Regions from separate parts of the Streptomyces sp. NBC_01006 genome, predicted to be linked through region 3. Evidence: riboswitches for the same ligand, from Rfam matches in the RefSeq annotation. Region 3 holds a riboswitch; each other region holds the start of a gene.
What was found. Region 3 has a riboswitch for cobalamin ahead of OG509_RS26295 (energy-coupling factor ABC transporter permease). Riboswitches for the same ligand answer to the same signal wherever they lie in the genome.
Positions count from the first base shown of each region.

Region 1: linked by a shared signal. The riboswitch ahead of metE (5-methyltetrahydropteroyltriglutamate--homocysteine S-methyltransferase) and the one ahead of OG509_RS26295 (energy-coupling factor ABC transporter permease) in region 3 are both predicted to bind cobalamin.
Region 2: linked by a shared signal. The riboswitch ahead of OG509_RS10235 (cobalamin biosynthesis protein) and the one ahead of OG509_RS26295 (energy-coupling factor ABC transporter permease) in region 3 are both predicted to bind cobalamin.

Region 1 covers NZ_CP108700.1:645,761-649,027, forward strand. The annotation lists gene metE (5-methyltetrahydropteroyltriglutamate--homocysteine S-methyltransferase) at 1-1,850, opposite strand, end outside; cobalamin riboswitch at 2,020-2,240, opposite strand; gene OG509_RS02875 (3-hydroxybutyryl-CoA dehydrogenase) at 2,389-3,267, opposite strand, start outside.
Region 2 covers NZ_CP108700.1:2,259,212-2,262,478, reverse strand. The annotation lists gene OG509_RS10240 (cobyric acid synthase) at 1-642, opposite strand, end outside; gene OG509_RS10235 (cobalamin biosynthesis protein) at 639-1,598, opposite strand; cobalamin riboswitch at 1,636-1,794, opposite strand; gene OG509_RS10230 (hypothetical protein) at 1,919-2,140, opposite strand; gene OG509_RS10225 (anion permease) at 2,169-3,267, opposite strand, start outside.
Region 3 covers NZ_CP108700.1:5,710,429-5,713,695, forward strand. The annotation lists gene cbiQ (cobalt ECF transporter T component CbiQ) at 1-746, opposite strand, end outside; gene OG509_RS26290 (energy-coupling factor ABC transporter substrate-binding protein) at 750-1,142, opposite strand; gene OG509_RS26295 (energy-coupling factor ABC transporter permease) at 1,145-1,840, opposite strand; cobalamin riboswitch at 1,869-2,077, opposite strand; partial or broken gene OG509_RS26300 (IS5 family transposase) at 2,138-3,135, shown strand.

The sequences.
Region 1 (3,267 bases), 5.1 Mb from region 3:
GCGGGCTCGTCGACCTGGATCACAGAAGTACCGGCGGATTCCAGGTCGTTGACCTCGTCCCGCAGGGCGAGTCCGACCTGGCGGGCGGTCTCGCCGAGCGGCTGGTCGTCGCGCACGAAGGACCAGGCGAGCATCGTGACCGGGCCGGTCAGCATGCCCTTGACCGGCTTGGCCGTCTGCGCCTGGGCGTACGTCGTCCAGCGCACGGTCATCGGTTCCGGCCGGGAGATGTCCCCGGCCAGGACGGGCGGGCGCACGTAGCGTGTGCCGTAGGACTGCACCCAGCCGTGCTGGGTGGCGAGGTAGCCCGTCAGCTGCTCGGCGAAGTACTGGACCATGTCGTTGCGTTCGGGCTCGCCGTGTACGAGGACGTCGATGCCGGTCTTCTCCTGGAAGGCGATAACCTCACGGATCTCGTCCTTGATGCGCTTCTCGTAGCCGATGGTGTCGATGCGGCCGGCCCGCAGGTCGGCTCGGGCCACCCGCAGTTCGCCGGTCTGCGGGAAGGACCCGATGGTCGTCGTGGGGAGCAGCGGCAGGCCCAGGTGGGCCCGCTGGGCGGCCGCCCGGTCGGCGTACGGCTGGGCCCGGCGGCCGTCCGCGTCGGTGATCGCCGCGGTGCGGGCCCGGACCGCGGGGTCGCGGGTGATCGGGGACGTGGCCCGGGAGGCCAGGTCGGCGCGGTTCGCGGCCAGTTCGGCGGTGATGGCGTCGGCGCCCCTGGCGAGTCCGCGGGCCAGCGTGGTGATCTCGTTCGTCTTCTGGCGGGCGAAGGCCAGCCAGCGGCGGACCTGCGGATCGATGTCGCGCTCGACGGCCGCGTCCAGCGGGACGTGGAGGAGGGAGCAGGAGGCGGCGACGTCGACGCGGTCGGCGAGACCGAGGAGGGTGCCGAGGAGGGACAGCGACTTCTGGTGGTCGTTGATCCAGATGTTGCGGCCGTTGACCACGCCCGCGACCAGGCGCTTGCCCGGAAGTCCGCCGACGGCGGCGAGGTCGGCGAGGTTGGCGGCGGCCGCATCGGTGAAGTCGAGGGCCAGGCCTTCGACGGGTGCCTTGGCCAGGACGGGCAGGGCTTCGCCGAGGCGGTCGAAGTAGGAGGCGACGAGCAGTTTGGGGCGCTCGGTCAGGGCGCCGAGCTCCCGGTAGGTGCGTGCGGCGACGTTCAGCTCGGCCGGGGTCCGGTCCTGGACCAGGGCCGGCTCGTCGAGCTGCACCCACTCGGCGCCGGCCGCGCGCAGGTCGGCGAGCACTCGGGCGTAGACGGGCAGCAGCCGGTCCAGGAGGGTGATCGGCTCGAAGTCGGCGGCGACGCCGGGCGCGGGCTTGGCGAGGAGGAGGTAGGTGACCGGGCCGACGAGGACCGGGCGGCCCGCATGACCGAGCGCCAGGGCCTCCTTCAGCTCGGCGACCTGCTTGGCGGAGTCGGCCGTGAAGACGGTGTCCGGCCCCAACTCCGGTACCAGGTAGTGGTAGTTGGTGTCGAACCACTTGGTCATCTCCAGCGGGGCCACGTCCTGGGTGCCGCGCGCCATCGCGAAGTACCCGTCGAGCGGGTCGGCCGTGACGGCCGCCCGGTGGCGGTCGGGGATCGCGCCGACCATGACCGTGGTGTCCAGGACGTGGTCGTAGTACGAGAAGTCGCCGGTCGGAACCTCGGTGATGCCGGCGTCGGCCAGCTGGGCCCAGTTGGCCCGGCGCACGTCGCGGGCGGTCTCCCGGAGGGTCTGCGCGGTGACGCGGCCCTTCCAGTAGCCCTCGACGGCCTTCTTCAGCGCGCGGTCGTGGCCTTGCCGGGGGTAGCCGTACACGGTGGCCTGTACTGCCGCGGCTGCGGACTGGGTGGTCACGGAACTCTCCTTCGCGAGCGTGTCTCCATGGACCCGGTGAGGGCCGAGGACGCGAAGGGTGCCGCAACGGGCGGACCCCCGGGGCCACGTACGACGGGTACGCGACGGGGAAGATCCGCCTGGAGCACGCCGACCCGCCCACGAGGTCACCGGGAAACCGGGCGCGGTCGTTCGCGCACGGGCAACGGGCAGGTCTTCGGACTCGCGGGCACGTCTCGTCGTACGAGACTCCTACTGGCCGTCGCTTCCCAGGACCGGTTCCGGTCCCAGTGCGTATGACGGCGGTCGTTCCCGCTCACCGCTGCGGGGCAGTCCCGGATTCCCACCGGGTTCCCTCTTACGACGCATCCCGCCTGGCGGACGGGGCGAACCAGCTGCGAGGCCCACAGTAGGTCGATGACCGGGGAATGAACACCGCTTTCCACATGTCGGACGCTGAAATGAGACACGGTGGGGGTGCGGCGACACCACTCGCCACACCCCCACCGCTCCCGCGCGCCTCCGGAGCACCCTCGGCCCGGAGACCGTGCCGGGGCCCTCAGTCCCGGCCGTACGTGTGGAACCCGCGGCCGGTCTTACGGCCGAGCAGTCCCGCCTGCACCATCCGCCGGAGCAGCGGGGGCGGGGCGTAGAGCGGTTCCTTGAACTCTTCGTAGAGGGACTCGGCGATCGCCGCGACCGTGTCGAGGCCGATCAGGTCGGCGAGCTTGAGCGGTCCCATCGGGTGGGCGCAGCCCAGTTCCATCCCCGCGTCCACGTCCGCGGCGCTCGCGAAGCCGGATTCGGCCATCCGGACGGCCGACAGGAGGTACGGGATCAGCAGCGCGTTGACGACGAACCCGGCCCGGTCCCGGGAGCGGACCACGGTCTTGCCCAGGGTGTCGCGGGCGAAGTCCTCGACCGCGGCGAGTGTGTCCGCCGACGTGTGGAGCGAGGACACGACCTCGACGAGCGGCAGGACGGGCACGGGGTTGAAGAAGTGCAGGCCCACCACCCGGTCCGCGCGGCTCGTGGCCATGCCCAGCCGCATGATCGGGATGGCCGACGTATTGGTGGCGAGTATCGCCTCCGGGTCCTCGACGATCTTGTCGAGCGCGGCGAAGACCCCCGTCTTGGCATCCGGGTTCTCGGTCACCGCTTCGATGACGAGCTGCCGGTCGGCGAGGTCCTCCAGGTCCCCCGTGAACACCAGCCGGGCGAGGGCGTCCTCGGCGGAGATCCGGTCGAGCTTCCCGCGCTGCACGGCACGTTCCAGGGAGACGGCGACGCGGTGACCGGCGGCGCGGGTCGCGGTGGCGTCCGCCTCGGCGACGACCGTGTCGAGTCCGGCACGCGCGCACACCTCGGCGATGCCCGCGCCCATCCGACCCCCGCCGACGACTCCGACGCGCCGGATCCGGGCCGGCCGCACTCCGGC
Region 2 (3,267 bases), 3.5 Mb from region 3:
GCCGGGCTCCAGCAGCGACACGTCGCCGCGGAACTTGTTGACCATGTATCCGGCGATCAGCGACTGGTCCTCCGGCGACAGCAGCGCCGTCGTCCCGAAGAACGAGGCGAAGACCCCGCCGCGGTCGATGTCCCCGACCACGACCACCGGGAACCGCGCGGCCCGCGCGATGCCCATGTTCACGATGTCGGTCCGGCGCAGGTTGATCTCGGCCGGACTGCCCGCCCCCTCGCAGATCACGGCGTCATACGTGCCCCGTAGCTGCTCCAGGCAGTCCGTGACGACACCGAGAAGCTGCTCCTGCCGCCCGCCGTGGTAGCCCCGGGCGCTCATCTCGCCCACCGGCTTGCCCAGCAGCACCACCTGGCTGCTGCGGTCGCTGCCGGGCTTGAGCAGCACCGGGTTCATCAGCGCCGTCGGCTCCACGCGCGCCGCCTGCGCCTGCATCGCCTGCGCGCGCCCGATCTCGGCGCCCTCGCGCGTCACGAACGAGTTCAGCGACATGTTCTGCGCCTTGAACGGCGCCACCTTCACGCCCTGCCGGGCCAGCCAGCGGCAGATGCCCGCCGTGACCACGCTCTTGCCCGCGTCCGATGTGGTGCCCGCGACGAGGAGTCCCCCGCCGAGCTTCCCGCCGCTCATCCGCGTCCCTTCCGTATGCCGTGCGACACCGCACAGCGCAGTGCCACACACGCCCCCAGCGCCAGCCACGTCACCTGACGCGACAGCCGCACCGCGCGTTCGATGTCCGCGACCTGCACCGGCCTCCCCGCCTCGCCGTTCAGCACGGCCCGGTGCTCGACCCGCCCCCCGTACGCCAGGGTGCCCCCCAGCCGTACGCCGAGCGCCCCGGCGAAGGAGGCCTCCACGGGCCCGGCGTTCGGGCTCGGGTGCTCGGCGGCGTCCGCCCGCCAGGCCCGTACGGCTCCCCGCCGGTCGGGCCCGGCCAGTACGGCGGCCAGGGCGGTCAGCCGGGCGCCCGGCCAGCCCGCGAGGTCGTCGAGCCGGGCCGAGGCCCAGCCGTAGCGCAGGTAGCGCGGCGACTTGTGGCCGACCATCGCGTCCAGGGTGTTCACGGCGCGGAAGGCCAGCAGCCCCGGGACACCGGCGACGGCGCCCCACACCAGGGCCCCGACCACCGCGTCGGAGGTGTTCTCGGCGACCGATTCCACGACGGCGCGGGCCATCTGCTGCTCGTCCAGGGCCTGGGGATCGCGCCCGCACAGGTGCGGCAGCCGCTCGCGGGCCACCTCGGCGTCCCCGGCGGCGAGCGCCCCGCCGATGGCGCGGGCCTCCCGGCCCAGCGAGGTGCCGCCGACGACGGCCCAGGTGGCCGCCGCGGTCAGGGCGATACGGGCGGCCGCGGGCCGGGAGCGCGCGGCGCGGGCGCCCAGCGCGCCGACGGCGGCCGCGCCCCCGGCGCACAGGAGGGTGTGTATGACGCCCCGGCCGCGGTCGTCGCGCCACAGGGCGCGCTCGACGGCGGCGGCGGCTCGTCCGAAGGCGGCCACGGGGTGCCCTCGGCGCGGATCACCGAGGATCCGGTCGCCGATCAGGCCCGCCGTGGCGCCGTACGCGAAGACGCGGTCGGCACGCATGGTGCAGGTATGTCCTCACTCAGGGTCCGCGCCCTGGTTCGACGTGTCCGGCGGTGGGAGTTCCTGGCTCCCGGGGCGCACGGCGCACATGCCGCGTGCTCCCCGGTGACAGTGGCGGGACCGCGCCGGATTCGCACCGGACTTCCTCTCCATGCCGCCGTATTGGCTCGGGCAGTCCACCACGCACCGCGAAGGCCCGTCAACTCGCCGTTGACCTGCGGCGAGGCAGGTCACAGACACGGGTCACGGACGTACGAAAGCTCCCCCCGGGAAACCCGGAGGGAGCTTTGGCACGTCGTGCCCCGATCGGTCGGATCAGGTCAGCTGATGATCAGGTAGATCCCGTACCCCACGGCCGCCGCGACGAGCGCGAAGGAGGCGTACGCGCCGCTGCGGGCGAGGGTGGCGGTGCCGCCCTGCTCGGTGGCGGCCTCGTGCTTGGAGAGGCCCACCAGGCCCAGCGTGAACAGGGCCACGAGGCCGACGGTGGCGGAGAGGCTGACCCCGAAGACGGAGCCGAGTGCTGCCCAGTCGATCTTCATACTGCGGATTCCTCTGTCGTTCTCGGGGTCAGACCGCTGCGGCGGGAGCCGCGGGCGTCGTCGGAGCGGCCGCCGGGATGGTGGCCTTCAGGGCTTCGTCCGTGACCGCGGCGGTCGTACCGGCGGCCGCCTCGGCAGCGGCCTCGGCGGCCACGGTCGGCGGGACGGTGACGGCGGCCATGGCCGTGGTGACGACACCCGGCTCCTCGGCCACGGCCGGCTGCACCTCGTTGACGTTGCTGTGGTCGACGACCTGGCGGCGCGAGATGACCCAGATGGCGACGCAGGAGGCGATCAGGAAGAGCGCGACGGCGGCGACACCGACGTCACCGGTGCGCATGACCAGCTCGGCACCGGAGGCGACGGCGGCCGCGGCCGGCAGGGTCAGGCCCCAAGCGATGAACATGCGGGTGGCGGTGGACCAGCGGACCACGCCGCCCTTGCGGCCCAGGCCCGCACCCATGACGGCGCCGGAGCACGCGTGGGTGGTGGAGAGGGAGAAGCCGAGGGTGGAGGAAGCCAGGATGACGCTCGCGGCCGAGGTCTGGGCGGCGAAGCCCTGCTGCGGCTGGAGGTCGGTCAGGCCGCTGCCCATGGTGCGGATGATGCGCCAGCCGCCCAGGGAGGTGCCCAGGGCGATGGCCATGCCGGCGGAGATGATGACCCAGACCGGCGGGTTGGCGCCGGAGTCCAGGGCGCCGCCGGCGATGAGCGCCAGGGTGATGATGCCCATCGTCTTCTGCGCGTCGTTGGTGCCGTGCGCGAGGGAGACGAGACCGGCCGAGGCGATCTGCCCGGCGCGGTAGCCCTTGGTGGCGGTCTTGCCACCGACCTTGCCGCCGAGCTTGTACGTGACCTTGGCCGCCAGCATCGCGGCCACACCGGCCACGATCGGCGCGGCGACCGCGGGGAGCAGCACCTTGGTGACGAGCGTGCCGCCGTTGACGGCGCCGAGGCCGGCGGAGGCGACGGCCGCGCCGACCAGGCCGCCCATCAGCGCGTGGGAGGAGCTGGAGGGGAGTCCGACCAGCCAGGTGACGAGGTTCCAGAGGATCGCGCCGACGAGGGCCGCGAAGATCACTTCTGGCTGGATGCCCTCTTCGTTGACCAGGCCCTTGGAGATCGTC
Region 3 (3,267 bases):
GGGTAAAGCCCCTTCAGGGTGAGGGTCAGGGTGATCAGGGCCGCCAGCAGGGCCCCCGACGCCGCGAGGAACCGCCAGGACAGGGCCGCCTCCGGCACGAGGACCCGCAGCGCGCCGTCGTAGCCGCGCCCGGCCAGGCCCTCCTGGAGCCGCGCCGCGCGATCGAAGGCCCGTACGAAGGAGGTCGCGGCGAGCCCGGCCAGCGAACGCCACAGCGCCGCCCGCCCGGACTGGCCGAGGCGGGCCGCCTGGGCGCGCCGGACCTGGGCCATCGAGTCCAGCAGCAGGAAGCCGATGCGGTACATGACCAGGGCCACGTCCACCACCGGCGCCGGGACCCCGGCCCGGACAAGCCGGGGCAGGACGTCCGAGACGGGCGTGGTGAAGGCGAACAGCAGCACCCCGAGGGAGGCCGCCGAGGTCCGCAGCAGCAACTCGGCGGCATGCAGGGGGCCGTCGGGCGCGAGCGAGACGAACCCGGCCGGGCCGCCGACGGCGACGAGCAGCGGCAGCGCGCCGGTGAAGCAGAAGCCCAGCGGGATCCGGAAGGCCCGCCACAGTTGCCGCCCGGCCACGCCCGCCGGGCCGAGGAGCACGGCCAGGGTGGCGGCGGCGACCAGCGGCCCGCCGGGCCAGGGCGGCAGGCACACGGCGGTGACCGTCAGCCCGAGTCCGAGCAGGGCCTTCTCCAAGGGATGGCGGCGGCGCCACCGACTGCCGTGCGCCGCCACGTCGATCGGCAGCACCGGCTACGACTCCGCGCCGGCGGGATCCGCCGTCGGAGCCGGGGCCGCGGCGCGGTCCGCGGCACGCGTGGCAGCGGCAGCGGCGGCGGCAGTGGCGGCGGCAGTGGCCTGGCGGCGGCCCTTGCGGACCCCGAAGTAGTACGCGAGCACGCCCGCGCCCAGTGCCGCCTGGAGGGCGAACAGCGCCGACTCCACCTCCGCGGAGGGGGGTTCGTACAGCGGGGAGAACCACGGCTCGTAGTCCGGCTTCAGCTCGGTGATCGCCGTCTCCGCCTGCGCGTCGGCGCCCGTGAACGGCTCCTCCTTGCCCTCGCCCATCCCCAGCGCGATCGGCAGTACGGCAAGCATCGCCACCAGGAGCAGCAGCAGGCCGTTGATCTTCGCGTTCCGGCTCATGCTCATCGGACCGCCGCCTCGTGCCCGCTGCGCCCGCTCAGCTTCGCCACGCCCAGCCGGACCAGGTCCGACTTGCTCGACTGCATCAGCAGCCGCATCACGAGCACCGTCAGCAGCCCCTCGCTCACCGCGAGCGGGATCTGGGTGATCGCGAAGATGCCGCCGAACTTCGCGAGGGCGCCCGGGAACCCGGTACCCGGGTCGGGGAAGGCCAGCGCCAGCTGCACGGAGGTGACGCAGTAGGTGACCAGGTCGGCGAAGAAGGCACCGAAGAAGACCGTCACCATCAGCGGGACGTCGAAGCGCTTCAGCAGCAGGTAGACCCCGTACCCCGCCCAGGGTCCGGCGATCGCCATCGAGAAGACGTTCGCGCCGAGGGTGGTCAGCCCGCCGTGCGCCAGCAGCAGCGCCTGGAAGAGCAGGGTGATAGTGCCGAGCACCGCCATGATGGGCGGCCGGAACAGGATCGCCCCGAGCCCGGTCCCGGTGGGGTGCGAGCAACTGCCCGTCACCGACGGGATCTTCAAGGCGGACAGGACGAACGTGAATGCTCCGGACGCCCCGAGCAGCAGCGTGCTCTCCGGGTTCGCCTTCACCTCGCGGGTGAGGGCGCGGACCCCGTGGACGACGAAGGGAGCGGACGCGGCGCCCCAGGCGACCGCGTGCAAAGGGGGCAGGAACCCCTCGGCTATATGCATGTGTGGGGAGACCTCTCCAGCACCTCGTGGATGGACGACGCGCCCCGGCCGGTCTCCTGGCTCACGGGTGCTGATGCCCTGGCTCCGCCTTCCCGGGCGGTGCGGAACCTCCCGCGCCGCCCAGTGGCTTCCCGCAGGATGGAGCCGGACTTCCCGTTCACAGTGGCGAGGGCCGCACCGGTCTTCCACCGGTTTCCCGAACACCAAGGCCCGTTGACCCTAGGGGCTGTTCTGAGTCCGGATCACAATCGGGGCGTTCGGCCTTCGTTCGGGCGCTTCGGCTGGTAGCACGGTTGTATGACGCGTGGTGATCTGACCGATGGCGAATGGGAGTTGATCGAGCCGCACCTCCCGCTGGGGGCGTCCGGGCCGATCCCTGACCTGCGCAGTTACTTCAATGCGGTGATGTGGAGGTTCCGTACCGGCTGCCCCTGGCGGGACGTGCCGGCAAGCTACGGCTCCTGGTCAACGATCTACGACCGGTTCCGCATGTGGGCACGTGGCGGGATCTTCCAGACCCTCATGGACGTGGTGATCGCCGAGGCGGCGGCACGCGACGATGTCGACCTCAGCCTGGTCAGCGTGGACTCCACCGTCGCCCGCGCGCATCACCACGCGGCGGGCATGGTGGTCGACCCCGAGCTCCTGGAGGACCTGGAGAAGGCCTTGATGAAGGAAAAGGGGCTTCGGCAACCGGACAAAACGACTCCGTAGCCGAGGGGCCCGAGGGCGGTGAGGAAGCCGAACGGGCACGGCGCCGCGCGGTACGCCGACGCCGCAAGGTCCGGCTGAAGGCCGCCGAGCTGGGACGCTCCCGGGGCGGGCTGACCACCAAGGTGCACCTCGCGACCGACCGGCGCTGCCGCCCACTGTCCATCATCCTCACCCCCGGACAGGCCGCGGACAGTCCGCGGTTCATCCCGGTCCTGGAGAAAATCAAGGTGCGTGTTCCGATGGGCCGCCCCAGGACCCGGCCGGACGCCGTAGCCGGAGACAAGGCGTACTCCTCCCGCGCCAACCGCGCCCACCTGCGAAGACGCAACATCAAGGCGGTGATCCCGGAGAAGGCCGACCAGGCAGCCAACCGCAAGAAGCGGGGCTCACAGGGCGGCCGCCCGGTCTCCCACGATGCCGAGCTCTACAAAGACCGGAACACCGTCGAGCGTGCCATCAACAAGTTCAAGGAATGGCGGGGGCTGGCCACCCGCTACGACAAGACACCTGAGAGCTATCTCGCCGGACTCCACCTGCGAGGATCCATCCTTTGGCTACGCAGCCTCCCTGGCACCCCGTGATCCGAACTCAGAACAGGCCCTAGTCGGAGGGACGGACCGGCACCAACCCGGCCCGGCTGGTCGCACGTTCAAGGACGGCTGCCCCTTCAACGACCGCGACGCGACCTGGGCGGCTGGTGTGCGCGGCCGCGC